DNA from 3 places in the Streptomyces sp. NPDC046870 genome. Region 1 is predicted to be linked to each of the others. Evidence: riboswitches for the same ligand, from Rfam matches in the RefSeq annotation. Region 1 holds a riboswitch; each other region holds the start of a gene.
What was found. Region 1 has a riboswitch for S-adenosylmethionine ahead of AB0946_RS21415 (amino acid ABC transporter permease). Riboswitches for the same ligand answer to the same signal wherever they lie in the genome.

Region 1 (9,569 bases):
CCGGGTCAGCAGCTTCACCGTGCGCAGGTCCCCGGCGCCGAGCGACTCCACGGCCCCGCGCACCTCTCCGGCGGTCACCTCCTCGCAGCGGCACACCACCGTCGCGTCCGGGATCCGGTCCGCCCACCCCGCCGGCGGGGCGTAGACCTCGTCCAGGGCCGTGGCGAACGCGCGCAGCCGGCCGCGGGCCCGGGCTGCGGCGGCCCAGCCGTGCGGGTCGGGGGTGGTGCCGCGCAGCCGGGCGGCGGCCGAGCACCCGGCGATGTGCCCCTCGGCGAGTGCGAGCGCCGCGCCGCCGACCCCGGTGGCCTCCCCGGCGGCCCAGACGCCGGGCACGTCGGTGCGCTGCTCGGCGTCGACCCGTACGGCGGTGCCGGACAGGGTGCAGCCGAGGGTCTCGGCGAGGTCGGTGTGCGGCAGCATGCCGTGGCCCACGGCCAGGGTGTCGCAGGCGATGCGCCGGGTCCTGCCGGGCCGCGGGTGCCCGTCCCGGCCGAGCGCGGCCACCGTCACCGCCTCCAGCCGGTCGGTGCCGTGCGCCGTCACGACGGTGTGCCGGGTCAGGGCGCGCACACCGTGCCGCAGCAGCCGGGCCGCGTAGCCGGCGCCCTCGGCGAGTTTGCCGGGCTGGGCGGCCAGGGCGGGTGCCCGGTGGAGCAGCGGGCCGGGGCCGGCGGACTCCACCAGCGCGGCGACGCGTGCGCCGGCCGCGGCGAGCCCGGCGGCCACCGGCAGCAGCAGCGGCCCGGTCCCGGCCACCACCACCGTGCGGCCGGGCAGTACGAGGCCGCCCTTGAGCATGGCCTGCGCGCCGCCCGCCGTGACGACCCCGGGCAGCGTCCAGCCGGGGAAGGGCAGCACCCGTTCGTACCCGCCGGTGGCGAGCAGTACCGCGTCGGCGTGCACGGTGACACCGTCCTCCTGCGCGGGGCCGAGCAGGGCGTGCACGGCGAGCGCACCGGAGTCGGAGTCCCGTGCCGCACACCAGACATGATGGTCACTCAGGTGGGTGATCCGGCCGGCCTCGCGGTGCCGGTCCAGGCCCTCGCGCAGCCGTACCCAGGTGCGCCACTGGTGGTGCAGGGCCTGCGGCCGGCGGGCGCCGAGGGCGGCGGCGGGCTGCCGGTAGAACTGTCCGCCGGCCTGGTCGGCGGCGTCGACCAGCGTCACCCGGACCCCCCGTGCGGCCGCCGCCAGCGCCGCGGCGAGCCCGGCGGGGCCCGCGCCGACGACGGCGAGGCGCGGTCGTTCAGTCATCGTCCCGGCCCGTCCCCCGCTGAGTGCGGATGTCGTCGCCCGGACGCACCGGAACCAGGCACGCCCGTTGGTTGGGGCGGCCGTTGACGGTGACCAGGCAGTCGAAGCACACCCCGATCCCGCAGAACACCCCGCGGGGCCGCCCGGCGCCCCGTGTGCTGCGCCAGGCCGTCACGCCCGCCGCCCACAGCGCCGCCGCGACCGTCTGGCCCGGCAGCGCCTCAAGGGGCCGGCCGTCGAAGGTCACGGTGCAGGGCGGCCCCGGCCGGGCCCGCGTCAACTCCCCTGGATTCACCGGGCGTCGCCTCCCTCGCTGTCGAACCGCTCCGGCCGGAACGGTGTGAGGTCCAGTTCCGGCGCCTTCCCGGTGAGCGCCTGCGCGATCAGCAGTCCGGTGCCGGGGGCGAGTCCGATGCCGGCGCCCTCGTGCCCGCAGGCGTGGAACAGACCGGGCGCCCGCGGATCGGGCCCGATCGCCGGCAGGTGGTCCGGCAGGTACGGCCGGAAGCCCGCGTACACGCGCAGCGCCCGGACCCGTGCGAGGAACGGGAACAGCCCGATCGCCCCGGCGGCGAGCGCCCGCGTCGCGGTCAGCGACAGCGACCGGTCGAAGCCGACCCGTTCCCGGGTGGCACCGATCAGCACGGGACCGGCGGCCGTGCCCTCCACGACCGGTGAGCTGCGCAGCCCGGCCGAGTCGCTGGCCACGTCGGCCACGTAGTCCGCGGCGTAGACCTTGTGCCGGACCATGCGCGGCAGCGGCTCGGTGACGAGCACGAAACCGCGCCGGGGCAGTACCGGCAGCCGGACGCCGGCGAGCGAGGCGAGGCCGCCGCCCCAGGTGCCGGCCGCGTTCACCACCGCCGGTGCGTGGATGTCGCCCCGGTCGGTGCGGACGCCGTGCACCGCTCCCCGCGCGGTGCGCAGCACCCCGGTCACCGTACGGCCGGTGTGCAGGGCGGCGCCGGAGGCACGGACCAGGTGGGCGGCGGCCAGCGCGGGCATCACCTGGGCGTCCTGCGGGTAGTGCACCGCGCCCGCCATGCCGGGCACCAAGTGCGGTTCCAGCCCGGCCAGTCGACCGGCGTCGACCGGTACGGCGGTGACGCCGGCGGTCCGCTGCTCCGCGGCGAAGGCCCGCAGCGCGGCCAGGGTGCCGGGATCCGAGGCGACCACGAGGCCGCCCTTGGGTTCGTACTCGATCGCGGCGCCCGGCTCCTCCGCCAGCCCGGCCCACAACCGGGCGGACAGCAGTGCGAGTTCGAGCTCCGGGCCCGGCTCCTTGTCGGAGACGAGCAGGTTGCCCTCGCCGGCTCCGGTGGTGCCGCCGGCCACCGGGCCCCGGTCCACCAGCCGTACGTCGAGTCCGGCGCGCGCGGCGTACAGGGCGCAGGCCGCGCCCGTGATTCCGGCCCCGACGACCACGACATCGCAGGTCAGTCGCTTCGCCACGCCAGTACTATGTCACATGTTTCTCTCGCTGAGGAGTACCCGGCGCCGACCCCGGTCCCCCAGGCGTGGACGCCCTCTTGACGTCGTACGGAGCCCGATCGACACTCCAGGGAGGGAATCCTAGTGAACAGGTAGGGAATCATGGCGCGCGGCGAAACGGGCACGGGCCGGACCGGCCGCACGCCGTTGCGCGCACCCCTGCTCACCTCCCGCCGCCACATCGACCTGCAGCGCGTCTGCAGCGCGATCCGCCCTCACCGCTGAGCCGGGCCGCCCCTCCGCCGCCGCCGACGGTGACGCCCGCGCCGGCGCGCCCCTCCGCACACCCACCACCCGGGGAGACGCATGTCCATCACTCCGCTCGCCGCCGTTCCGTCCACCCGTGGTACCGCGCCCGCCTTCCGGGGCCGGATCGGCCGGGACGCGCGCAGCGGCCACTACGCCGTACCGCACCGCTACCGGCTCCACCTGTCGACGGCCTGCCCCGACGGGCTGCGCCTCGCCGTCGGCCACAGCCTGCTCGGCCTGGACGCCCGCTGTCCCGTCACCCTCCTGCCCGCCGTCCCGGACTGTCCCGGCGGCGGCCACGCGGCGCTCCGCCCGCTCTACGAGGCGAGCGCCCACCACTACACCGGCCCGGCGCTCGCACCCGTGCTCAGCGACGACTGGTCCGGACGCATCGTCAGCACCCACACCCCCGACATCCTGCGCGACCTGGACCTGTTCCGGCCGAACGGCGACGCCCGCCTGTACCCCCGCGGCCTGGAGTCCGTGATCGAGGCCGTCGAGCGGATGTGCGCCGAGGGCGTCGAGGAGGCCGCGCAGCGCGCCGGACGCGCCGGGGCCGGCCCCGACGAACGGGCCGCCGCTCTCGACGTGCTGCTGGACACCCTGGGCCGCCTGGAGCGACGGCTGAGCGGCGAGGAGTACCTGGCCGACGACCGGCTCACCGCCGCGGACATCGAGCTGTGGGTCACCCTCGTGCAACTCGACACCGTCCACCGCTGCCACCTCGACGCCTCCGCCGTGCAGCGCATCGCCGACCACCGCGCCCTGTGGGCCTACGCCCGCCGCCTGGCCGCCCACCCCGCCTTCGGCCGCCACCTCGACCTGGACGGCATCGCCCGCCGCCACCACGGCCGCTGCCAGGGCCTGGAGGCCGCGGGAGCCGCTGTCCAGATCCTGGACTGGGCAGGCCACGCCGCGGACACCCCGGACACTTCCCGCAGGTGAGAGCGGGCCGCCGATGTCCACTTGGCGGACGTCCGTTGACATTCGAACGGGCAACTGCCTTACTTACCGCTCAGAACGGTCATGAGCGTCAGCGCCAAGCCCTGGCTCGCTGACCGGCAACCCTCGCACCGCGGTGGGGTGCCCCAGGTGACGACCGGACCGGACGACGTTTTCGGTAAGCGCGAGGCCCCACGGGGCCGGAACAGTGACAGGTGACGCCATGTACGCAGCTCCCAGGACGGCCGTGAGCCGCCCCCAGGGCTGCGTACCGTCGTACGCCGGTCTCCTCGTCGCCGACCGCGCCGTCGATCTGCTCCGCGTGAACAGCGCACTGTGTACCGCACCGGGCTCTGCCCGCTGTCAGGGCTGACGTCTTCCTCCCAGCCCCCGCGTTCCCACCGCACACCGTCCGTCCGGTGTGCCGTTGTCCGCCCAGCTCCCGGTTCCGCGCCCGTCCGTGCGCCGCCTCGTGCCGCAGTGCCGTCGTGGCCCACCTCCGCTCCCGCGCGGCCCCGGGGTGACCGACTCCGCCGGAGCCCGCCATGAGTGAACCCCCAGGCGCCGCCGTCTCCCTAGCCGAGGCGCCGGCCATCGCCGACACCCCGTCAAAACCTCTGTCGGCGCAGCGTGTTCAGCCGCTGCGCCGGCCCGGCCGGTGGATCGTCACCGCCGCCGTCCTCGTACTCGTCGCGCAGATCCTGCACGGACTGGTCACGAACCCCTTCTACCAGTGGGACCGCTTCCGCTACTGGTTCCTGCGCCCCACCGTCCTCGACGGCCTCCTCGTCACCCTCGAAGTCGCCGCGCTCAGCGCCGTCCTGGGGCTCCTCGGCGGCATTCTGCTGGCGCTCGCCCGGCTCTCCGGGAGCCTGGTGCTGCGCGCGGTCAGCTGGACCTACACCTGGCTGTTCCGCTCCGTGCCGCTCATCGTCGTACTGATCTTCCTGTACAACTTCAGTGCCCTGTACAGGACGTTGAGCCTCGGGGTGCCGTTCGGGCCCGCCTTCGTCACCTTCGACGAGTCCCGGCTGGCCACGGACATGACGATCGCCGTCATCGGCCTCAGCCTCAACGAGGCGGCGTACGCGGCGGAGGTGGTGCGCGGCGGGATCCTCTCCGTCGACCAGGGACAGCACGAGGCGGCCGCCGCCCTGGGCCTGCCCAAGGGCTACCAGTTCCGCCGGATCGTCTTCCCGCAGGCCCTGCGGTCCATCACCCCGAACTACGTCAACCAGCTGATCGGTCTCATCAAGAGCACGTCCCTGGTCTTCTACGTGTCGCTGCTCGACCTGTTCGGCGCGGTGCAGTCGATGGGCAGCACCTACCCCGGCGACGTGGTGCCGTTGCTGATGGTCGCCACCGTCTGGTACCTGATCCTCACCAGCGCCGTGTCCGTCGTCCAGTTCTACGTCGAGCGCCACTACGCCCGGGGCGCCACCCGCACCCTGCCGCCGACCCCCTTGCAGAAGGCCCGGGCCGGCCTCGCCGGTCTGCGGGCCCGGCTGAGCCGGGAGGCCGCCGTATGACCACCGCCCAGGCCCTGCCGAAGGCCGCCCCCGCCGCGCTCGAAGTACACGGCGTCCACAAGTGGTACGGCACCCACCGCGTCCTCGACGGCATCGACCTGACCGTCCGCCCCGGCGAGGTCACGGTGATCCTCGGGCCGTCCGGCTCCGGCAAGTCCACGCTGCTCAGGGTCGTCAACCACCTGGAGAAGCCCGAGATAGGCCACGTCAGCGTGGGCGGCGAGCTGATCGGGGTGAAACGGCACGGGGACCGGCTGAAGGAACTCAGCGAGCGCGCCATCCTGGCCCAGCGCGGCCGGATCGGCTTCGTCTTCCAGAACTTCAACCTCTTCCCGCACCTGACCGTCCTGGAGAACGTCGCCGCGGCCCCCGCCGCCACCGGCAGGCTGACCAGGGCGGCGGCCCAGGAGCTCGCCCGGGAGCTGCTCGAACGCGTCGGTCTCGGCGACAAGGCCGGCGCCTACCCGCGGCAGTTGTCCGGGGGACAGCAACAGCGCGTCGCCATCGCGCGCGCCCTCGCCCTGCGGCCCGGCATCATCCTCTTCGACGAGCCGACCTCGGCGCTCGACCCCGAACTCGTCGGCGAGGTGCTGGCCGTCATCAAGGATCTGGCGACCAGCGGCACCACCCTCGTCATCGTCACCCACGAGATCGGCTTCGCCCGCGAGGTCGCGGACCGGGTCGTCTTCATCGACGGCGGCCGGATCGTCGAACAGGGCCCGCCCGGCGAGGTGCTGGACCGGCCCCGGCACGCACGGACCCGGGAGTTCCTCGGCAAGGTCCTCTGACCGCGCCGCCACGACAGGGTGCCGCGGCCCCCGCCGCTCGGGCCCTCCAAGACCCACCCCCCACCCCACTCTCAGCGCTCACCCTCATCAGCGAGACAAGGACAGCCACGCCATGCCTACCCACCTCTCCCGACGCGCCGTGATCCGCGGCATCACCGCCGCGACCGCCGTCGCCACCCTCGCCACCGGGCTCGCCGCCTGCGGAGGCGACAGCGAGGCCGTCACCAAGACCGACACCGCCGGCACGGTGACCGTGGGGCGGCTGTCCAACGGAGCCGCCAAGGAGACCGCGCTGAAGGTCTCCGAGGTGAAGTCCATCAGCGCCGAACTGCCCGCCTCCGTGCGCAGGAGCGGCAAGCTCGTCATCGGCGTCGGAGCCCTGCCCTCGGGCTCCGCGCCGCTGAACTTCGTGGGCAGCGACCAGAAGACCCTCACCGGCTCCGAACCCGATCTCGGCCGCCTGGTGGCCGCGGTCCTCGGCCTGAAGCCCGAGATCAGGAACTCCACCTGGGAGAACCTCTTCGTCGGCGTCGACAGCGGCAAGGTCGACGTGGCCTTCTCCAACGTCACCGTCACCGAGGAACGCAAGCGGAAGTACGAGTTCGCCTCCTACCGCAAGGACAACCTGGCCTTCGAGGTGCTGAAGAAGAACCCCTGGAACTTCGACGGCGACTACAAGAAGCTCGCCGGCAAGACGGTCAGCGTGGGCGCCGGCACCAACCAGGAGAAGATCCTCCTGGAGTGGAAGGCCAAGCTGGCCAAGGAGGGCAAGAAGCTCACCGTCAAGTACTTCCCGGACCAGAACGCCATCAACCTGGCGCTGAGCAGCGGGAAGATCGACGCCTACCTCGGTCCCAACCCCGCGGTCGCCTACCGCGCCCGGCAGACCGCGAACACCCCCAACGCCACCCGCAACGCGGGCACCTTCTCCGGTGCCGGCGAGACGCTCCAGGGCCTGATCGCGGCGACCGCGAAGAAGGACAGCGGACTCGCCAAGCCGCTCGCCGACGCCCTCAACCACCTGATCGAGAACGGGCAGTACGGCAAGTGGCTCGCCGCCTGGGGCCTGTCCAACGAGTCCGTGGCGAAGGCGGAGGTCAACCCGCCCGGGCTGCCGCTGGACAACTCCTGACGGGTCGTCGATCCATCGACATGGAGACAAGAGAGGGGGTCGCTCCCGTGGCCCGTCCGACCGGCGTCCGCCCAGGCGCGACCCCGCTCCCGCCCGCGGACCCCGTCCTGGACAACGCCGTCTGGGCCGCCCTCACCGGCCCGCACGCCCGGCTCGCCGACCGGTACGGCCGCGCGGCCCGCTACCGGCCGGAGACCTACGCCTTCGCGGCGCTCGCCGACCCGGCGGACCCGGCGGCCTGGGCCGACCTGCACACGCTCGTCGGTCCGGGGAACCCCGTACGGGTCAAGCCGGTCGAGTGGGTCCCCGACGGCTGGGAGGTGCTCGGCGAGGGCACGGGAGTCCAGCTCGTGGACACCGCGCTGCGGGCCGGACCGGACCCGGAGGCGGTCCGCCTGGGAGCCGACGACATCCCCGAGATCCTCGATCTGGTGGCCCGTACCCGGCCGGGCCCCTTCCTGCGCCGGACCGTCGAGATGGGCACCTACCTCGGCATCCGGCACCGGGGCAGGCTCGTCGCCATGGCGGGGGAGAGGCTGCGCCTGCCCGGGTGGACCGAGATCAGCGCCGTGTGCACGGACCCCGCGTACCGCGGCCGGGGACTGGCCACCCGGCTGGTGCGCGCGGTCGCGGCCGGCATCCGGGACCGCGGGGACACCCCGTTCCTGCACGCCGCCGCCGACAACACGCCCGCGATCCGGCTCTACGAGTCGATCGGGTTCACCCTGCGCCGCCGCTCCCGCATCGTGCAACTGCGCAGCCCGGGAACAACGGCGGCCGGCCGGACGTTGGACGTCTCGACGAGATCCGCCAGGCGGACGCCGACCCGGCCCGCCGCGCCCGACGGACGGAGGTGACGGCCGTGACCCCGGTGCCCCAGCGGATCCGCCCGCCGCGCGCCCCGCGCCCGTACCGGTCCGTCCGTCTGCACTCCCGGCCGCACATAGACCTCCAGCGCGTGTCCGCCGCGCTCTGTCGCCACTGACCTCTCCCCGGCCCCACCCCGGCCCGGGGCTCCCCCCGCCGCGCCCGCCCGCGGCCGACGCCGCCCGCCGTCGGCCCCGCCGGCCGGCGTCCCCGTACGGACATCAAGGAAGGCACCGACGTGTCCTCGACCCCTGCCGCACCCCTGCACCTCGCCGTCGCCCTGGACGGCACCGGATGGCATCCCGCGTCCTGGCGCGAGCCGGTCGCCCGCCCCCGCGACCTGTTCACCGCCGGCTACTGGACCGACCTGATCACCGAGGCCGAACGCGGCCTGCTCGACTTCGTCACCATCGAGGACGGCCTCGGCCCGCAGTCCTCCCACCTCCTCGCACCCGACGAGCGCACCGACCAGGTCCGCGGCCGGCTCGACGCGGTCCTCATCGCCTCCCGCGTCGCCCCGGTCACCCGGCACATAGGCCTGGTCCCCACCGTGGTGGCCACGCACACCGAGCCGTTCCACATCTCCAAGGCGATCGCCACCCTCGACTACGTCAGCACGGGACGCGCGGGCCTGCGGGTGCGGACCGACTTCCGCCCGGACGAGGCCGCGCACTTCGGCCGCCGCACCATCCCCCGGATCGAGGGCTTCGACAGCCCGGACGCGCGGGAGACGATCAACGACCTGTTCGACGAGGCCGCCGACCACGTGGAAGTGGTCCGCCGGCTCTGGGACAGCTGGGAGGACGACGCCGAGATCCGGGACGCGGCGACCGGCCGCTTCATCGACCGGGACAAGCTGCACTACATCGACTTCGAGGGCCGTTGGTTCAGCGTCAAGGGCCCCTCCATCACGCCCCGCCCGCCGCAGGGCCAGCCCCTGGTCACCGCCCTCGCCCACCAGACCGTTCCGTACCGGCTCGTGGCCCGTCAGGCCGACGTCGGCTACGTCACCCCGCACGACGCGGACCAGGCCCGGGCGATCGTCGCCGAGATCCGCGCCGAGCAGGAGGCGGCGGGACGCGCCGGGGAGACGCTGCACGTCTTCGGCGACCTGGTCGTCTTCCTGGACGACAGCCGGGCCGGGGCCGAGGCCCGCCGCGACCGCCTCGACACCCTCGCGGGCGAGCCGTACACCAGCGACGCCCGGATCTTCACCGGTACGGCCGCGGAACTCGCCGACCTGCTGGAGGAGCTGGCGGCGGGCGGGCTGACCGGGTTCCGCCTGCGGCCCGCGGTCGCCGGCCACGACCTGCC
Region 2 (9,569 bases), on a different contig from region 1:
ATCGGCTTCTACCTGGGCTTCACCGCCCGGCGGGTCGACGCGGGCGCCCAGGACGACAAGGAGGCCGACGTCGCGGACGACGCGGGCGAGCTGGGCTTCTTCAGCCCGCACAGCTGGCAGCCGCTCATGCTGGGCTTCGGCGGCGCCGTCGCCTTCCTCAGCATCGCGGTCGGCTGGTGGCTGATCTACTTCGCCGCCCCGTTCATCGTGGTCGGGGTCTTCGGCTGGGTGTTCGAGTACTACCACGGTGAGAACCGCACCCAGTAGAACGCGCAGCGACGCGCCGGGAGCCCGGACCCTCCATCAGGGGGGTCCGGGCTCCCGGCTTTTCCGGCAGCTCCGGCGTCTCCTCCGCGCACCCCGCGCGTGCCCGGCGGGTGTCCTTCCGATGGCGCAGTGTCGTTCGCTCGTACGAGTTACCTGCCATGCCAGTAAGCTCTTCATCTCATAGCGTGATCATATGAACCACACTCCGCGGACCCGCACCGTCGTCAGCTGCGCGCTGCTGGTGACCGCCCTCGGCGCGGGCGTCACCGCTTGCGGTTCGGACGGCAACCCCCTGTCGGCCAGGCCGTACGACGCAGCGGGCCTGATCTCCTTCAACGGCCCCACCGAAGCGGGGAAGCGGGCCGACCCGGACAAACCCCTCGAGGTGACCGCCAACAGCGACGAGGGCCGCATCACGGATGTCACCGCCCAGGACGCCACAGGGCGCCATGTGGCGGGCGAACTCTCCGCCGACGGCAGCCGCTGGCACAGCACCTCCCCGCTGGCCGCCAACGCCCACTACACGGTCACGGTGAGCACCGAGGACGAGGACGGCGCGCCCGGCCGCAAGGTCCTCACGTTCGACACCAGCGGGCCCACCAGCAAGCAGCGCCTGAACGTCACGTTCGGGCCGGAGAAGGGCACGTACGGCGTCGGACAGCCGATCACGGCCCAGCTCGACCACGCGGTCAAGGACAAGGCGCAGCGCGCCGTCGTGGAACAGGCCCTGCGGGTGGACTCCACGCCGGCCGTGCAGGGCTCCTGGTACTGGGTCGGCGACAAGGAGCTGCACTACCGGCCCAAGGAGTACTGGCCCGCCCACGCCACCATCCAGGTGCACAGCAACCTGGAGGGCGTCCGGGTCGGCGACCGGCTGTGGGGCGGCGCGGCCAAGCCCCTGAAGATCACCACCGGTGACAGGATCGAGGCGGTCACGGACGCCGCCACGCACCAGATGACGGTCTACAAGAACGGCCGGGAGATCAACCAGATCCCCATCACGACGGGCAAGCCGGGCTTCGAGACCCGCAACGGCGTCAAGGTGGTCCTGGCCAAGCAGTACTTCGTACGCATGCGCGGCACCACGGTCGGCATCGCCGAGGGCAGCGCCGACTCCTACGACCTGCCGGTCTACTACGCCACCAGGGTCACCTGGTCCGGCGAGTACGTCCACGCCGCCCCCTGGTCGGTGGGCTCCCAAGGGGTGGCCAACGTCAGCCACGGCTGCACCGGCATGAGCACGTCCAACGCCGAGTGGTTCTTCGACACCGTCCGCGAGGGCGACATCGTCAAGGTCGTCAACTCCAACGGCGACGAGATGGAGCCCTTCGGCAACGGCTTCGGCGACTGGAACGTCGACTGGCAGAAATGGCGCAAGGGCAGCGCCCTCTTCAACGGCACACCGGACGGCCCGGCCCCGGGGGACGCGCTGCGCGTCCAGCCGGCGGCGGCGTGATGAAGGGGCGCGGGGAACCGTGCGAGGAGGACCCACCGGCCCGCACTCGCCCGGGAACCCGGCGCCCCGCCCCGCTCGGGCCTCTCGTCCGGCTCATGCCGGGCTCGCGGGCCCTGGCACCGCGCCTCGCCGCGTTGTCGTCGGTCGCCATGGCTCCGCCATGGCGCCCTCCTCCGCCTTGCGACGCACGGCACCGGACCCCGCTCCCTGATCCGGCCTGGTCCGAACGGAAGACCCTAGGCGCCCACCAGGCGCCGCTGCCGCAGCAGGGAGGCCAGGGCGGAGGCGAACTCCACCGGGTCCACCGGCAGGGTGACCGCCGCGTCGGCCCGGCTCCACGTGGCCAGCCACGCGTCCTGCGGCCGCCCCATCAGCAGCAGCACCGGCGGACAGTCGAACACCTCGTCCTTGATCTGCCGGCACACCCCCATGCCGCCCATCGGCACGGCCTCGCCGTCGAGCACGCAGACGTCGATGCCGCCCTTGTCCAGCTCCCGCAGCACCGCCTGCGGAGTCGCGCACTCCACGAACTCGACGAGGGGGACGTCGGGCGCCGGGCGGCGCCCGGCGGCCAGCCGTACTTGCTCGCGGGTGTTGGAGTCGTCGCTGTAGACCAGCACCGTGGCGGTCGGCTGCATTGTTCCTCCGAGACGTCAGCGTCGTACGGACAGGACGGGCGGGCCCGTTCCGGCGGATGTTACTCCCGCCATCGTCCCCATGAACACCACGTCAACACCGGTCCGCCGGGTGGCAACACTCCGAACGGCACCCCCCGGAGTGAGCGCGAGATAAGCGACCGACATAATGTCGGTCGTGGCGACAGCAACGACAGTAGAAACCGGGCACGCGCACCCGTCGGTCAACCGGCCGAACCTCACCAGCGTCGGAACCATCATCTGGCTGAGTTCCGAGCTGATGTTCTTCGCGGCCCTCTTCGCGATGTACTTCACCCTCCGGTCGGTGACCGGACCGGCTCACTGGAAGGAGATGGCGGAGGCACTGAATGTGCCCTTCTCCGCCACGAACACCACGATCCTGGTGCTCTCCTCCCTCACCTGCCAGCTCGGCGTGTTCGCGGCCGAGCGCGGCGATGTGAAGAAGCTCCGTGGCTGGTTCATCCTCACCTTCATCATGGGTGCGATCTTCATCGGCGGTCAGATCTTCGAGTACACGGAGCTGGTGAAGAAGGACGGCATCTCGCTGTCCTCCGACCCGTACGGCTCGGTGTTCTACCTGACCACCGGCTTCCACGGCCTGCACGTGACGGGCGGTCTCATCGCCTTCCTGCTGGTCCTCGGCCGCACCTACATGGCCAAGAGGTTCACCCACGAGCAGGCGACCGCCGCCATCGTCGTGTCCTACTACTGGCACTTCGTCGATGTCGTCTGGATCGGCCTCTTCGCCACGATCTACCTGATCAAGTAGCCGGGCCCGCTCCCGCACATCCAGAAGCACCGACGCAGAAGATCCTGACACCGGGGTAATCCGTGAAAAAGCTCTCCGCACGACGACGCCATCCGCTGGCGGCGGTCGTCGTCCTACTCCTCGCGCTGGCGGCCACTGGGGGGCTGTACGCCGCGTTCGCGCCCGCGGGCAAGGCGCAGGCCGATGAAACCTCCCAGTCCCTGACCATCAAGGAGGGCAAGAAGCTCTACGAGGTCGGCTGCGCCAGCTGCCACGGCACCGGTGGCCAGGGCTCCTCCGACGGCCCGAGCCTCGTCGGCGTGGGCGCCGCGGCCGTCGACTTCCAGGTCGGCACCGGCCGTATGCCCGCCGCCACCTCGCAGGGCGCCCAGATCCCGCGCAAGAAGAACATCTACTCGCAGGCCCAGATCGACCAGCTGGCCGCGTACGTCGCGTCGCTGGGCGCCGGCCCGGCCGTGCCCACGAAGCAGCAGTACGGCCCCGCGGGCGCGGACACCGCCAAGGGCGGCGAGCTGTTCCGCACCAACTGCGCGCAGTGCCACAACTTCACCGGCAAGGGCGGTGCCCTGACCAAGGGCAAGTTCGCGCCGAGCCTGGAGGGTGTCGCTCCGAAGCACATCTACGAGGCCATGCAGACGGGCCCGCAGAACATGCCGTCCTTCCCCGACACCACGCTGTCGGAGAAGAACAAGAAGGACATCATCGCGTACCTCAACGCGGTCAACGGCGACAAGACCGAGAACCCGGGTGGTCTGGAGCTGGGCGGCCTCGGGCCGGTCAGTGAGGGTCTGTTCGGCTGGATCTTCGGCCTCGGCACGCTCATCGTGGTCGCCGTCTGGGTCGCCGCTCGGACCGCAAAGGCCAAGAAGTCATGAGTAGCCAAGACATTCCAGAAGAGAACCTGCCCGCTGAGCAGGACCACGCGCACGGCGCGGTAGGGATCGCGGACGAGGAGAACCCGTTCGCGGACCCGGGGCTGCCGCCGCACGAGCACCGGATCCAGGACATCGACGAGCGGGCCGCCAAGCGGTCCGAGCGTGTGGTGGGCCTGCTGTTCACGGTGTCGATGCTGGCCACCATCGGCTTCATCGTCGCGTACCTGGCGGTCCCGCACGACAAGTCGATCTTCGTCTTCCCGATCGGTCACATCAACGCGCTGAACTTCGCGCTCGGTCTGACCCTCGGTGTGGCGCTGTTCTGCATCGGCGCGGGCGCGGTCCACTGGGCCCGCACCCTGATGTCCGACGTGGAGATCGCCGACGACCGTCACCCGATCGAGGCTCCCGCCGACGTCCGGGCGAAGGTCCACGAGGACTTCCGCCAGGGCGCCAAGGAGTCGGTGCTCGGCCGCCGCAAGCTGATCCGCAACACGATGTTCGGCGCGCTGGCCCTGGTGCCGCTCTCCGGCGTCATGCTGCTCGGCGGTCTCGGCCCGGCGCCGGGGACCAAGCTGCGCCACACCCTGTGGGCCAAGGGCAAGCGCCTGGTCAACATGAACACCAACCAGCCGCTGCGTCCCGAGGACGTCGCCGTCGGCTCGCTCACCTTCGCCAAGCCGGACGGCCTGGAGGAGCACTCCGAGGAGTTCCAGACGGAGATCGCCAAGGCCGCCCTGATGATCGTCCGGCTCCAGCCGGGCAACATCAAGGACAAGCGCGAGCTGGAGTGGTCGCACGAGGGCATCGTCGCGTACTCGAAGATCTGCACCCACGTCGGCTGCCCGATCTCCCTGTACGAGCAGCAGACGCACCACGTGCTGTGCCCGTGCCACCAGTCCACCTTCGACCTCTCCGACGGTGCCCGAGTGATCTTCGGCCCCGCCGGCCACGCCCTGCCGCAGCTGCGCATCGGTGTGGACAGTGAGGGTTACCTCCAGGCGCTCGGCGACTTCGAGGAGCCCGTCGGTCCTGCTTTCTGGGAGCGCGGATGAGTACTTCAGCGAACGAGACCTCCCGCTCCCGCGGGAAGGCACCCACCGGCGAGCGTCTCGCCGACTGGGCCGACGGCCGGCTCGGGATCTACTCCCTCGCCAAGGCCAACATGCGCAAGATCTTCCCCGACCACTGGTCGTTCATGTTGGGTGAGGTCTGCCTCTACAGCTTCATCATCATCATCCTGACGGGTGTCTACCTGACGCTGTTCTTCCACCCGTCGATGAACGAGGTGGAGTACCACGGCACGTACGTCCCGCTCCAGGGACAGCTGATGTCCGAGGCGTTCAGCTCGACCCTGCACATCTCCTTCGACGTGCGCGGCGGTCTGCTCATCCGGCAGATCCACCACTGGGGCGCGGTCGTCTTCATCGCCGGCATGTTCGTGCACATGATGCGCGTCTTCTTCACCGGCGCGTTCCGCAAGCCGCGTGAGATCAACTGGCTGTTCGGCTTCCTGCTGTTCGTCCTGGGCATGTTCACCGGTTTCACCGGTTACTCGCTCCCGGACGACCTGCTCTCCGGCACCGGTGTCCGCTTCATGGAGGGCGCGATCCTGTCCGTGCCGATCGTCGGCACGTACATCTCGTTCTTCCTCTTCGGCGGCGAGTTCCCGGGCGGCGACTTCGTGGCCCGCTTCTACTCGATCCACATCCTGCTGCTGCCGGGCATCATGCTGGGCCTGGTGGTGGGCCACCTGATCCTGGTCTTCTACCACAAGCACACGCAGTTCGCGGGTCCCGGCAAGACGAACAACAACGTCGTCGGCATGCCGCTGCTGCCGGTGTACATGGCGAAGGCCGGAGGCTTCTTCTTCCTGGTCTTCGGTGTGCTCGCGGCGCTCGCGGCCATCGCGCAGATCAACCCGATCTGGGCCATCGGCCCCTACCGTCCGGACCAGGTGTCCACCGGCGCCCAGCCGGACTGGTACATGGGTATGGCCGAGGGTCTGATCCGTGCCATGCCGGGCTGGGAGATCAACTTCTGGGGTCACACGCTGGTCCTGGGCGTGTTCATCCCGCTGATGCTGTTCGGCGTGATCCTCGCCGCGATCGCGGTCTACCCGTTCATCGAGGCCTGGGTCACCGGCGACAAGCGCGAGCACCACATCCTGGACCGCCCGCGCAACGCCCCGACCCGTACGGCGTTCGGTGTCGCCTGGCTGACCGTGTACTTCGTGATGCTGATCGGTGGTGGCAACGACATCTTCGCCACCCACTTCCACCTGTCGATCAACGCGGTCACCTGGTTCGTGCGGATCGCCTACTTCGTGGCCCCGGTCATCGCGTTCATCGTCACCAAGCGGATCTGCCTGGGCCTCCAGCGCCGCGACCGCGACAAGGTGCTGCACGGCCGCGAGACCGGCATCATCAAGCGGCTGCCGCACGGTGAGTTCATCGAGGTGCACGAGCCGCTGAGCCAGGAGCAGCTGCACACGCTCACCTCGCACGAGCAGTACCAGCCGGCCGAGATCGGTCCGACGGTCGACGAGAACGGGGTCGAGCGCAAGGTCCCGGCCTCGACGAAGCTGCGGGCGAAGCTGTCCAACGCCTACTTCGGCGAGGACAACCAGATCCCGAAGCCGACCGTCGAGGAGTACAAGGAGATCACGAGCGGCCACGGCCACCACTGATCACCGCGTCGCCACGCCACGTTGAAGGGCCCCGTCCGGGTTGCGGACGGGGCCCTTCAGCGTGCCGTCCGGCTGGATAGGGTGGTGTACGACGTAGCAGGAACTGTTCGAGGAGCGGCTGATGAGCGCTGTGACCCCCGCTGGAGGCGACACCGCGGCGGGCCGCTCCTGGCCCGCCCTGCTGAACGGTCTGCTGGACGGCCGGGACCTGTCCGCCGACGACACCGCCTGGGCGATGGACCTGATCATGCGCGGGGAGGCGACCGACGCGCAGATCGCCGGGTTCATGGTGGCGCTGCGGGCCAAGGGCGAGACGGTCCAGGAGATCACCGGACTGGTACGGACGATGTACGCGCACGCGAACGTCATCGAGGTGCCCGGCCCGGCCGTCGACATCGTCGGCACCGGCGGCGACGGCGCCAAGACGGTGAACATCTCCACCATGTCCTCGATCGTCGTCGCGGGCGCGGGGGCGAAGGTCGTCAAGCACGGCAACCGCGCCGCGTCCTCGGCCTCCGGCTCCTCCGACGTCCTGGAGAAGCTGGGCATCAACCTCAACCTGACCCCGCAGCGGGTGGCCGAGGTGGCCGAGGAAGCCGGCATCACCATCTGCTTCGCGGTGCGGTTCCACCCGTCGCTGCGTCACGTCGCCGCCGCGCGCGGTCAGTTGGGCATCCGGACCACCTTCAACGTGCTGGGCCCGCTGACCAACCCCGCCCAGGTGCGGTCGCAGGCCGTCGGCGTCGCGGATCCCCGCATGGCGCCGATCGTCGCCGGTGTCCTCGCCGAGCGGGGCAACTCCGCGCTGGTCTTCCGGGGCGACGACGGCCTGGACGAGCTGACCGTCACCGCCGCCTCCCGGGTGTGGGTGGTCCGGGACGGCAAGGTCACGGAGGAGGTCTTCGACCCGCGCGACGTCGGCATCGACCTCGTCCCCGTGGACGCCCTGCGTGGTGCCGACGCGTCCTACAACGCCGAGGTCGCCCGCCGGCTGCTGGACGGCGAGCGGGGAGCCGTACGGGACGCCGTCCTGCTGAACTCGGCGGCCGCGCTGGTGGCCCTTGAGCCGACGGACGCGCCGCTCACCGAACAGATCCGCGCGGGCATGGCGCGGGCCGCGGAGTCCATCGACTCGGGCGCGGCCAAGCGCACCCTGGAGCGCTGGGTGGCCGTCAGCAACGCCTGACGCCCCCGGGAGCCGTCCCGCGATCCGGACACGGGTTGCGGGACGACGATCACTTCAGTACGTTCCTGTACCAGGTCATGAGTGACAGTCATGAGGCCCCGGCCGACTGTCCGGCAACCCTCCGTCCGTGGCGGGGTGCCCCGGGTGAAGACCAGGTCGTACGGCAGCAAGGCCTACGGCAAGCGCGGACCCCTCACACACCAGGGGTCCTGGTCGTTCGAGGGAGCCTTCCGTGAGCAAGCGAATGCGTTAGGGCCGCAGAGCCCCGCCTCCGCACAGCCCTTCGCAGCACTTTTCTGCATTTCTCCGCATTCCTGTCACGGGAGTTCCGTCATGTCTGTCTTCACCGCTGCCGCCAACCAGTCTGTTTGCACCCCTCTGCCCGTTCTGGGCCGTGATGTCACCGTCCCGCTGGTCACCGGCGGCGAGGTCAGCTACGCCGCCCTGGACTACGCGGCCAGCGCCCCCGCCCTCCAGCGCGTCTGGGACGACGTCGCCGCGTACGCCCCGTACTACGGCAGTGTCCACCGCGGTGCCGGCTACCTCTCCCAGCTCTCCACCGACCTGTTCGAGAACGCCCGCAGGACGGTCGCCGACTTCCTCGGCTGCCGCCCGGCCGACCAGGTGGTCTTCACCCGGTCGACCACCGACTCCCTCAACCTGCTGGCCCGGGCGGTCCCGGCCGACTGCCAGGTCTTCGTCTTCGAGACCGAGCACCACGCCTCGCTGCTGCCCTGGCAGGACGCGCGGGTCACCTACCTCGACGCCCCGCGCACCCCGCGGCAGGCCGTGCAGACCCTGGAGCGGGCCCTGGCCGGCCGGGACCCCCACGGCCCGGCCCTGGTCTGCGTCACCGGCGCCTCCAACGTCACCGGCGAGCTGTGGCCGGTGCGTGAACTGGCCGCCGCCGCGCACGCCCACGGCGCCCGCATCGTCCTGGACGCGGCCCAGCTGGCCCCGCACCACCCGGTGGACCTCCGCGAGCTGGACGTCGACTGGGTCGCCTTCTCCGGCCACAAGCTGTACGCCCCCTTCGGCTCCGGCGTCCTGGCCGGCCGCGCCGACTGGCTCCAGGCGGCCGCGCCGTACCTCGCGGGCGGCGGCGCCAGCCGCAAGGTCACCCGGCGCGAGGACGGCGGTGTGGCCGTCGAGTGGCACGAGACGGCGGCCCGCCACGAGGCCGGCTCCCCGAACGTCATCGGCGCCTACGCCATCGCCTCCGCCTGCAAGGCCCTCACCGAGGCCGGCTGGGACACCCTCGTCGCCCGCGAACAGCACCTGATCGCCAAGGTCCGCGAGGGCCTGGCCGAGGTGCCCGGGGTGCGCGTGCTGTCCCTCTTCGGCGACGACGCGCCGCGCGTCGGCGTGATCTCCTTCGTCGTCGAGGGCTGGAACAGCTCGCACTTCGCCGCCGCGCTCTCCGCCGAGTACGGCATCGGCGTCCGCGACGGCCTCTTCTGCGCCCACCCCCTGGTCCGCACCCTGCTCGGCAGCGACCCGCAGACCCAGGGCGAGTGCGGCGCCCCCGAGGCGGCCCCGGGCGAGAAGTCCCTCAACGCCATCCGCGTCAGCTTCGGCGCGGGCACGCCGGACGAGCACGTGGAGCGCTTCGTGAACGCCGTCGGGGAACTGGTGGCGCAGGGCGCGAAGTGGCAGTACCGCACGGAGGAC
Region 3 (9,569 bases), on a different contig from region 1:
GGGCCAGCCGGACCAGGTTCGCGTACGCGCCGACCGGGACCCCCGGGGGCAGGCTCCCGCACAGGGCCACCGCCGAGGCGCCGCCCAGCAGGTCCTCGTAACGGTCGAGGAAGGCGCCCCACTCGGCCGGCGCGATCTGCGGGCCGGGCTCGTTCAGCTGGGTCGTGTCCCCTGCCAGTTCGTCGGCCACGGCTATCGTGCGCCGGGTCGCCCCGGCGACCGGCACCAGCGCGTCGGTCAGTCCGGGCGTGCCGGCCAGCCGGTCGCGTACCGCCCGGCCGGTCCCGCCGCCCGCGAAGCCGGTGACCGTCACCTCGTGGCCGAGCGCGGCCAGGACCCGGGCCACGTTCACGCCCTTGCCGCCGGGCCGTTCGGCCACCTCGGAGACGCGGTGCGAGGCGTGCGGCCGCAGCGACCGCACGCGATAGGTGATGTCGAGAGCGGTGTTCAGCGTGACCGTGAGGATCACCCGGGCCGACCTCCCTCGAAGTCCGTGCGGCTGTCTCGGTTTCCGGGGTCTCGATCATGCCAAAGAGACGGCGGCCGGCCCAGTGCGCGGGTCGGCCTCCGTCTCCTCGACGCCGGTACGGATCAGGGCAGTTGGGGCGCTACCACCCATTCACCCTGCCGCATCACGCCCTTCAGCGCGAAGTCCGCGTCCAGCAGGACCAGGTCGGCGTCCTTGCCGGGCTCCAGGGACCCGACGCGGTCGGAGAGGCCGAGCAGCCGGGCCGGGTTGGCCGACAGGGCGGTCACGGCGTCCTCCACCGACAGCTTGTCGACGGTCACCGCCCGCTGGAACGCGCGGTCCAGCGTCAGCGTGGAGCCCGCGATCGAACCGCCCTCCACCAGCCGGGCCACGCCCTCGCTCACCTCGACCTCCAGCGGGCCGAGCATGTAGCGCCCGTCGCCGGTGCCGGCCGCGTCCATCGCGTCGGTGATGAACGCCACCCGGTCGGCGCCCGCGTGACGGAACGCCAGCTCCAGCGCGGCGGGGTGCAGGTGGACGCCGTCGTTGATCAGCTCGACCGTGACCCGCTCGTCCTCCAGCAGGGCGGCGATCGGGCCGGGCGAGCGGTGGTTGAGGGCGGGCATGGCGTTGAAGAGGTGGGTGGCGACGGTGGCGCCCGCGTCGATCGCCGCGGTCGTCTGCTCGTAGGAGGCGTCCGTGTGCCCGATCGCCGCGATCACACCGTGCTCGGCGAGCAGCCGTACGGAGTCGATGCCGCCCGGCAGCTCGGCCGCGAGGGTGACCATCCGCGCCTTGCCGCGCGCCGCGTCGATCAGCTTGCGGACCTCGGCCGGGTCCGGGTCGCGCAGCAGCTTCTCGGAGTGCGCGCCCTTGCGGCACGGCGAGATGAACGGCCCCTCGAAGTGGATGCCCGCGATGTCGCCCTGCTCGGCCAGCTCGCTCAGCAGGCCGGCCTGACGCGCCAGCAGGTCCATCTCGTCGGTGACGGTGGAGGCGACGAGGGTGGTGGTGCCGTGGAGGCGATGCGTGTGCACGGCGGTGAGGATCTGCTCGGCGGTGCCGGAGAAGGAGGCTCCGCCTCCGCCGTGGTTGTGGATGTCCACGAAGCCGGGGACCAGCCAGTGGCCGGTGACGTCGACGACCTCGGCGCCGGCCGGTGCGGTACCGGCGATGCGCTTGCCGTCGACGGCCACCTGGCCGTTCTTCACCGTTCCGGTGGGGAGCACCACGTTCGCGCCGGTGAGCAGCTGCGGGCCGGTGGGGGTCGGCCGCGCCCCTGACGGGGCGCCGTACCTGCCCGGAGTTTCCCGCTCGGTTGCCATCAGGTGCTTACCTCCGGAGTCGTAGAAGTGGCTGTCAGCAGGTCCTGCGCGAGCAGCCCCGCGCCCAGGCAGCCGGCCGCGTCGCCCAGCGCCGCCGGGACGATCGTCGGCAGTTTCTGGAAGGTGACCCGGCGCCGGACGGCGTCCCGCAGGGGCTGGAACAACACTTCCCCCGCCTCGGCCAGGCCGCCACCGATGATCAGCGTGCGGGGGTCCAGCAGGGTGAGGGCGGTGACCAGCCCGTCGGCGAGCGCGTCCACCGCCTCCCGCCAGACCCGGACGGCGTTCGGGTCACCGGACGCGACGGCGCGGGCGCAGTCCGCCGCGTCCGCCCCGGGGTCGCCGCAGGCCGCCGCCCAGGCCTCGCTGACGGCGGACGCGGAGGCGTACCGCTCCAGGCAGCCGCGCTGCCCGCAGGGGCAGGCCGTGCCTCCGGGGCGTACGACGATGTGGCCGATCTCGCCCGCGAAGCCGTGCGCGCCGGCCTCGACCCGGCCGTCGATGCCGATGGCACCGGCGATCCCGGTGCCCAGCGGCACGAACAGGAACCGGTCCGCGCCCCGGCCCGCACCGATCCGGCCCTCCGCGAGGCCGCCGGTGCGGACGTCGTGGCCGAGGGCGACGGGCACCCCGAGCCGTTCGGTGAGCAGGGCCCGCAGGGGGACGTCCCGCCAGCCGAGGTTGGCGGCGTAGACGGCGGTGCCGGTCGTCTCGTCGACGATGCCGGGGACGGCGATGCCGGCCGCGCCGGCGGGCTCGCCGTAGTGCTCGACGCCGTACGCGCGCAGCTCGGCGGCGAAGTCGAGGATGCCCGCGAGCACCGCCTTGGGGCCGCGCTGGCGGCCGGTGGCGCGGCGGGCGCGGTGGAGCAGCCCGCCGTCGTCGCCGACCAGGGCGGCCTTCATCCCGGTACCGCCCACGTCGAGGGCGATGACATGTCTCACCACGGGCCTAGTGTGGCCCTCCCACCCGGGAGAGGTCTAGTCCACTCACGTGGTGTAGACCTTATGTGTCCACATATTGAACCGTCAGACAGCAGGGTTGGGGATTTGAGCGTGCGTCGGCGTACGGCAGGAACGATCGCGGTGGTGTCCGCACTGGGCATGACGGCGGTTCTCGGCGGCTGCGGGAGTACGGGTTCCTCCGACGTGACCCTCAGACTCGTCGCGGCCGACTACGGCGACTCGGCCGCCAACAGCTCCAGGAAGTACTGGGACGCCCTGGTCAAGGAGTACGAGAAGCAGCACCCGGACGTGAAGGTCGAGGTCAGCGTCTACTCCTGGAACGACGTCGACCGCAAGGTCAAGGAGATGGTCGACGCCGGCCACGCCCCGGACATGGCCCAGATCGGCGCCTACGCCGACTACGCCGCCGCCGGCAAGCTCTACCCGGTCTCCGACCTGCTCTCCATACGCACCCAGGCGGACTTCCTCTCCCCGCTCTCCGACGCCGGCCAGTGGAAGCACACGCAGTACGGCATCCCGTTCGCCGCCTCCACACGCGTGCTCTTCTACAACAAGACCCTGTTCGACAAGGCCCACCTCACGGCGCCCACCACCTGGGACGAGCTGGCGGCCGACGCCACGGCGCTCAAGGCGGAGGGCGTGCAGTACCCGTACGCGCTGCCCCTCGGCCCCGAGGAGGCCCAGGCCGAGACCATGCAGTGGCTGCTCAGCGGCGGCAACGGCGGCAGCGGCTACACCGACGACGTCGGCACCTACACCATCGACTCCGCCACGAACGTCGAGACCTTCACCTGGCTCAAGGACGAGCTGGTCGGCAAGGGCCTGACCGGCCCGGTCGCCCCCGGCAAGCTGAACCGTGCCGCCGCGTTCGCCGCGTTCGCCGACGGCCGGGTCGGCATGGTCAACGGCCACCCCACGCTCATCCAGCAGGCGGCCAAGAAGGGCGTGAAGTTCGGCACGGTGCCGATGCCGGGCCGTACCGGCAGGGCCAGGGCCTCCATGGGCGTCGCCGACTGGATGATGGGCTTCAAGCAGAACGGGCACGCCGAGCAGATCGGCGACTTCCTCGACTTCGCCTACAACGAGAAGAACGTCCTCGAGTTCTCCCGCGAGTACGGGCTGCTGCCGGTCACCAGCTCCGCGTCCGACACCATGGCGGCGTCGGACGCCCCCGCCGACAAGGCCCTGCGCCCCTTCCTGGAGCAGCTGCCGACCTCGGAGCTGTACCCCGTCGGCAAGACGTCCTGGGCGGCGGTCAGCGCGGCCGTGAAGCAGAACATCGGCCAGGCGGTCGCCCCCGGCGGCAGCCCCTCCGGTGTCCTGACCCGCCTGCAGTCGACGGCCCTGGCGGCCGACAGCAGCAGTGTGAACTGAGGCCCGCTGTCGGTGCCCGCCGCTACCGTGGCAGGCATGGAACTGGGCACCCGCGAGAAGGCGGTCCTCGCGCTGGAGCGCCGGACCTTCCCCGGCCCCGGCGCGAAGGAGCGCGCGATTCGGGAGGAGCTGGATCTCTCCCCCGTCCGCTACTACCAGCTCCTCAACGCCCTCCTGGACGACGAGCGGGCCCTCGCCCACGACCCGGTGACGGTCAACCGCCTGCGCCGGATCCGCGAGACGAGACGCGCGGAACGCTGACGCCCCGGACGCCCCTGCGGCATCCGGGGCGGGCCCCCGGGGCGGGCGGCGCCCGCCCAGGCGTGAGCCGCCCCGAGCTGGATAGTGTCGCGGTATGGACGCTATGGACGCTCTGCCGACCCCGCGCACCCGAGCCGGTCAGGACGGCCTCGCCGCCCTGCTCGCGCAGCCCCGCACCGCCCTGGTCGGCCTGGACTTCGACGGCACGCTGGCCCCGATCGTCGCCGACCCCGAGCAGGCCCGCGCCCACCCCGGAGCCGTACCGGCCCTCGCCGCCCTCGCCCCCGAGATCGCCTCCGTCGCCGTGATCACCGGCCGCCCGCCCGAGGTCGCGGTCCGCTACGGCGGCTTCGCCGGCGTCCCCGGCCTGGAGCACCTCACCGTCCTCGGCCACTACGGCGCCGAGCGCTGGGACGCGGCCACCGGCGAGCTCACCGCCCCGCCCCCGCACCCCGGCGTGGCCGCCGCCCGCGCCGAACTGCCGGGCCTGCTGGAGCGCGCCGGAGCGCAAGAGGGCACGTGGATCGAGGAGAAGGGCCGGGCGCTGGCGGTGCACACCCGCCGCGCCCCCGACCCGCGGGCCGCGTTCGAGGCCCTGCGCGCCCCCCTCGCCGATCTCGCCACCCGGCACGGCCTGATCGTCGAGCCCGGCCGCATGGTCCTGGAACTGCGCCCACCGGGCATGGACAAGGGCGTGGCCCTCCTCGACCACGCCCGCGCCGTCCAGGCCGGCTGTGTCGTCTACGCCGGCGACGACCTGGGCGACCTCCCCGCCTTCGCCGCGATCGAGAAGCTCCGCACCAACGGCGTCCCCGGCCTGCTGGTGTGCAGCGGCAGCACGGAGGTCACGGAACTGGCGGACCGGGCCGACCTGGTGGTCGACGGCCCGGAGGGGGTCGTGGGCCTGCTGCGGGCGCTGGCCGCTCAGCTCGGCCGGGGCTCCAGCGCCGCCAGCTGATCGAGGAACCACCGGGCCGGCGGCAGCGCGGTCGCGGCGGCGGCCAGTCGCTTCGAGCGCTCCGCCCGCGCGTCCGCCGGCAGGCTGAGTGCCTCGTGCAGGGCCCGTGCCGTGCCCGCGATGTCGTACGGGTTCACCACGAAGGCGTCCTCGCCCAGCTCCTCGTACGCCCCCGCCTCCCGCGACAGCACCAGCGCGCAGCCCTCGTCGGAGACGACGGGGACCTCCTTGGCGACCAGGTTCATGCCGTCCCGGATGGGGTTCACCAGCGCCACGTCGGCCAGCCGGTAGGCGGCCAGGGAGCGGGCGAAGTCGTCCTTCACGTGCAGCACGACCGGGGTCCAGCCCGCCGTGCCGTACCGCTCGTTGATCTCGTCCGCGACCCGCCGCACCTCGGCGGTGTACTCGCGGTACACGGCGAGGTCCTGCCGGGACGGGTAGGCGAAGGCCACGTGGACGACCTTCTCCCGCCACTCGGGGTGGTCCTCGAGCAGCTGCTCGTAGGCCAGCAGCCCGCGCACGATGTTCTTGGACAGCTCGGTCCGGTCCACCCGGACGATCGTCTTGCGGCCCGCTCCGATCTCCGCCCGCAGCGCCGCCATCCGCTCGTCCACGTCCGGTTCGTGCGCCCGCTTGCGCAGGAAGTCCGCGTCCGCGCCCAGCCCGTGCACCCCGATCCGGGTGCCGGCGGGGATGCCCGGCCCGAGCACCGCGTGGCAGCAGTCCGTGAACGCGTCCGCCCACCGCCGGGTGAGGAACGCCGCCCGGTCCGCGCCCAGGATGCCGCTGAGCAGCTCGGCCGCGATGTCGTCGGGAAGGAGCCGGAAGTAGTCCGGCGGCGCCCACGGGGTGTGCGAGAAGTGGCCGATGCGCAGGTCGGGCCGGAGCTGGCGGAGCATCCGCGGGGCCAGGGCCAGGTGGTAGTCCTGGATCAGCACGGCCGCGCCCTCGGCGGCCTCCTCGGCCAGCGCCTCGGCGAACGCCCGGTTGTAGGCCTCGTACGACGCCCACTGCCGCCGGAAACCGGCGTCGAAGACCGGCTCCAGCGGAGTCTGGTACAGCATGTGGTGGACGAACCAGAGCACCGAGTTGGCGATGCCGTTGTACGCCTCGGCGTGCACGGTCGCGTCGATGTCGAGCATCCGCACGCGCTGCCCGCCGGTCTCCTCGGCCGGCAGCAGCCCGCCGGCCGCGCGCCGGACGGCCGCCCGGTCGCCGTCGCCCAGCGCGGCGCACACCCACACCGAACCCGCGTCGGAGCCGATGGCGGACAGTCCCGAGACCAGCCCGCCGCCGCCCCGCCGGGCGTGCAGCGAGCCGTCCTCGCCCACCTGATAGGAGACCGGGCCGCGGTTCGACGCGACCAGCACCTGAGCCTTCTGAGCAGCATCGAGCGTGGAAGCCATACGCCTCAACCTAGCCCGGCCCCCAACCGCTCAAACGTACGGCCCGCCCGGCGGGCCGACCGTATACGGCCCGTTCACGCCACCTTGCGCTCGGCGTACTCCGCGATCTCCACCATGGGCGGCCGCTCCTCGGTGTCCACCGAGTAGGTGCGCGGCTCGAACCCCTCCTCCCCCCGCTCGAACTGGGTCAGCGCGGGCCGGATCAGGTGGCCGCGGGCCAGCCGGAGCTGGGCGGTGCGGTAGATCGCGGCGGCCATCCGGCCGAGCGCCTGCCCGTCCTGGTGCCGGTGCTTGCGCACGCCCACGTCGACCTGGGCCAGCGCGTCCAGGCCCACCAGGTGCAGCGCGTCCACCAGCATGCCCAGCTCCACGCCGTAGCCGACGGGGAAGGGCAGCTGTTCCAGCAGGGTGCGGCGGGCCGCGTACTCGCCGCCCAGCGGCTGCACGAACCCGGCCAGCTGCGGCCAGTGCATGTTCAGCAGCGGGCGGGCCATGAGTTCGGTGACCCGGCCGCCCTGCCCGGCACTGCCGCCGAGCGGGCGGTCGTACATCGCCTTGACCAGGTCGACGTCCGGGTCGGTGAGCAGCGGGCCGACGATCCCGGAGACGAAGTCGGAGGAGAACTCCCTGAGGTCCGCGTCGATGAAGCACACGAGGTCCCCGCCGGTCGCCAGCAGCGACCGCCACAGCACCTCGCCCTTGCCGGGGACGGCCGGGAGGCGCGGCAGGATGGTGTCGCGGTGGACGACCCGGGCGCCGGCGCGCGCGGCGACCTGGGAGGTGCGGTCGGTGGAGCCCGAGTCGACGACCACGAGCTCGTCGACGAGCGGCACCTGCTCCATGAGGTCGTGCCGGATGACCGCGACGATGTCGCCGACGGTCTCCTCCTCGTTGAGCGCGGGCAGCACGACGCTGACGGTCTGGCCCGTGCGCTGCTTGGCCGCGAGGATCTGGTGCAGCGGTCGGTCGGCCACGGACCAGGACCGGGTGGTCAGCCAGCGCTCGACTTCTTCCAGCACAGTCTGTGGCTCCTCACTGGTGTCTCGCGGTTCGGACGACTAGCTCAACTGTCCCGGCCGTCGGTTACAGTCTTGAACAACGCCGATGACCATCGCATGTCGGGGGTCGGGTGCGTTCCACAACCGCATACCGCTCATCCAGAGGGGCAGAGGGACACGGCCCGGTGAAGCCCCGGCAACCCCCCTGACCGGACTCGTTCGCGCGAGGCTCACGGCCAGGGAAGGTGCCAATTCCGTCTCACGGCGAGGTGCGTCGTGAGGAAGATGAGGAGAAAGGGCCTCGCCTCCATGGCTGTGCAGACAGTTGCCACCACCAGCGAATCCACCGTCGACCTCGGCCCCGCCACGGCCCTGAGCTGTCGCGAGTGCGGCCACCGGGTGCCGCTCGGCCCGGTCTTCGCCTGCGAGGAGTGCTTCGGCCCGCTGGAGATCGCCTACGACTTCTCCGCCTACGACACCGAGGAACTGCGCCGCCGTATCGAGGCGGGCCCCGCGAACATCTGGCGCTACGCGCCCCTGCTGCCGGTCCCGGCGGACGTCGCCGGCAAGCCGAACATCAACCCGGGCTGGACCAAGCTCGTCAAGGCCGACAACCTGGCCCGCGAGCTGGGCGTGACCGGTGGTCTGTACGTGAAGGACGACTCCGGCAACCCGACCCACTCCTTCAAGGACCGGGTCGTGGCCCAGGCCCTGGAGGCCGCCCGCGCCTTCGGCTTCACCACCCTGTCCTGCTCCTCGACCGGCAACCTGGCCGGCGCCGTCGGCGCCGCCGCCGCCCGTGCCGGCTTCCGCTCCTGCGTGTTCATCCCGCACGACCTGGAGCAGGGCAAGATCGTCATGGCCGCGATCTACGGCGGTGAACTCGTCGGCATCGAGGGCAACTACGACGACGTGAACCGCTTCTGCTCCGAGCTGATCGGCGACCCGGCCGGCGAGGGCTGGGGCTTCGTCAACGTCAACCTCCGGCCGTACTACGCGGAGGGCTCCAAGACCCTGGCGTACGAGATCTGCGAGCAGCTCGGCTGGCGGCTGCCCGACCAGATCGTGGTCCCGATCGCCTCCGGCTCCCAGCTCACGAAGATCGACAAGGGGCTCCAGGAGCTGATCAAGCTGGGACTGGTCGAGGACAGGCCGTACAAGATCTTCGGAGCCCAGGCCGAGGGCTGCTCCCCGGTCTCCACCGCCTTCAAGGCCGGTCACGACGTCGTACGGCCCCAGAAGCCGAACACCATCGCCAAGTCGCTGGCCATCGGCAACCCGGCCGACGGGCCGTACGTCCTGGACATCGCGCGCCGCACCGGCGGTGCCGTGGAGGACGTGACGGACGAGCAGGTCGTGGACGCGATCAAGCTGCTGGCGCGGACCGAGGGCATCTTCGCGGAGACCGCCGGCGGCGTGACGGTCGGCGTCACCCGCAAGCTGCTGGAGGCGGGCGTGCTGGACCCGGCGAAGACCACGGTCGTCCTGAACACCGGTGACGGCCTGAAGACCCTGGACGCGGTCGCCGGGACCGGCCTCACCGCGACCATCCGCCCGACCCTGGACTCCTTCCGAGAGGCCGGCCTCGCATGACAGGCGCCCGGCCGGCAGGCCGGACGCGACCCCCCGCGTCCCCGGGGCGCCGCCCCGCCGTACCCGTGAACCCGACCGGAGGTCCGACCGCATGAGCGTGACCGTTCGCATCCCCACCATCCTGCGCACCTACACCGGCGGGCAGGCCGAGGTCGCCGCCGAGGGCGCGACGCTCGGCGAGGTCATCGCCGACCTGGAGAAGAACCACACGGGCATCGCC

Region 2: linked by a shared signal. The riboswitch ahead of AB0946_RS39775 (aminotransferase class V-fold PLP-dependent enzyme) and the one ahead of AB0946_RS21415 (amino acid ABC transporter permease) in region 1 are both predicted to bind S-adenosylmethionine.
Region 3: linked by a shared signal. The riboswitch ahead of thrC (threonine synthase) and the one ahead of AB0946_RS21415 (amino acid ABC transporter permease) in region 1 are both predicted to bind S-adenosylmethionine.

The regions. Positions count from the first base shown of each region.
Region 1 is NZ_JBEYXM010000009.1:148,582-158,150, forward strand. Features, by position in the region: gene AB0946_RS21390 (FAD-dependent oxidoreductase) at 1-1,257, opposite strand, end outside; gene AB0946_RS21395 ((2Fe-2S)-binding protein) at 1,250-1,552, opposite strand; gene AB0946_RS21400 (FAD-binding oxidoreductase) at 1,549-2,709, opposite strand; gene AB0946_RS21405 (putative leader peptide) at 2,851-2,973, shown strand; gene AB0946_RS21410 (glutathione S-transferase C-terminal domain-containing protein) at 3,055-3,942, shown strand; SAM riboswitch class IV at 4,020-4,130, shown strand; gene AB0946_RS21415 (amino acid ABC transporter permease) at 4,485-5,468, shown strand; gene AB0946_RS21420 (amino acid ABC transporter ATP-binding protein) at 5,465-6,256, shown strand; gene AB0946_RS21425 (ABC transporter substrate-binding protein) at 6,369-7,388, shown strand; gene AB0946_RS21430 (GNAT family N-acetyltransferase) at 7,436-8,245, shown strand; gene AB0946_RS21435 (putative leader peptide) at 8,260-8,373, shown strand; gene AB0946_RS21440 (LLM class flavin-dependent oxidoreductase) at 8,494-9,569, shown strand, end outside.
Region 2 is NZ_JBEYXM010000040.1:356-9,924, forward strand. Features, by position in the region: gene AB0946_RS39735 (cytochrome c oxidase subunit 4) at 1-267, shown strand, start outside; gene AB0946_RS39740 (Ig-like domain-containing protein) at 461-1,723, shown strand; gene AB0946_RS39745 (two-component system response regulator) at 1,960-2,361, opposite strand; gene AB0946_RS39750 (heme-copper oxidase subunit III) at 2,528-3,148, shown strand; gene AB0946_RS39755 (c-type cytochrome) at 3,211-4,023, shown strand; gene AB0946_RS39760 (Rieske 2Fe-2S domain-containing protein) at 4,020-5,078, shown strand; gene AB0946_RS39765 (cytochrome bc complex cytochrome b subunit) at 5,075-6,712, shown strand; gene trpD (anthranilate phosphoribosyltransferase) at 6,834-7,898, shown strand; SAM riboswitch class IV at 7,972-8,089, shown strand; gene AB0946_RS39775 (aminotransferase class V-fold PLP-dependent enzyme) at 8,232-9,569, shown strand, end outside.
Region 3 is NZ_JBEYXM010000004.1:363,209-372,777, reverse strand. Features, by position in the region: gene AB0946_RS12780 (1-phosphofructokinase family hexose kinase) at 1-469, opposite strand, end outside; gene nagA (N-acetylglucosamine-6-phosphate deacetylase) at 592-1,719, opposite strand; gene AB0946_RS12770 (ROK family protein) at 1,794-2,738, opposite strand; gene AB0946_RS12765 (extracellular solute-binding protein) at 2,880-4,133, shown strand; gene AB0946_RS12760 (DUF3263 domain-containing protein) at 4,170-4,394, shown strand; gene otsB (trehalose-phosphatase) at 4,489-5,352, shown strand; gene AB0946_RS12750 (trehalose-6-phosphate synthase) at 5,319-6,758, opposite strand; gene AB0946_RS12745 (glucosyl-3-phosphoglycerate synthase) at 6,833-7,777, opposite strand; SAM riboswitch class I at 7,909-8,048, shown strand; gene thrC (threonine synthase) at 8,066-9,349, shown strand; gene AB0946_RS12735 (ubiquitin-like small modifier protein 1) at 9,441-9,569, shown strand, end outside.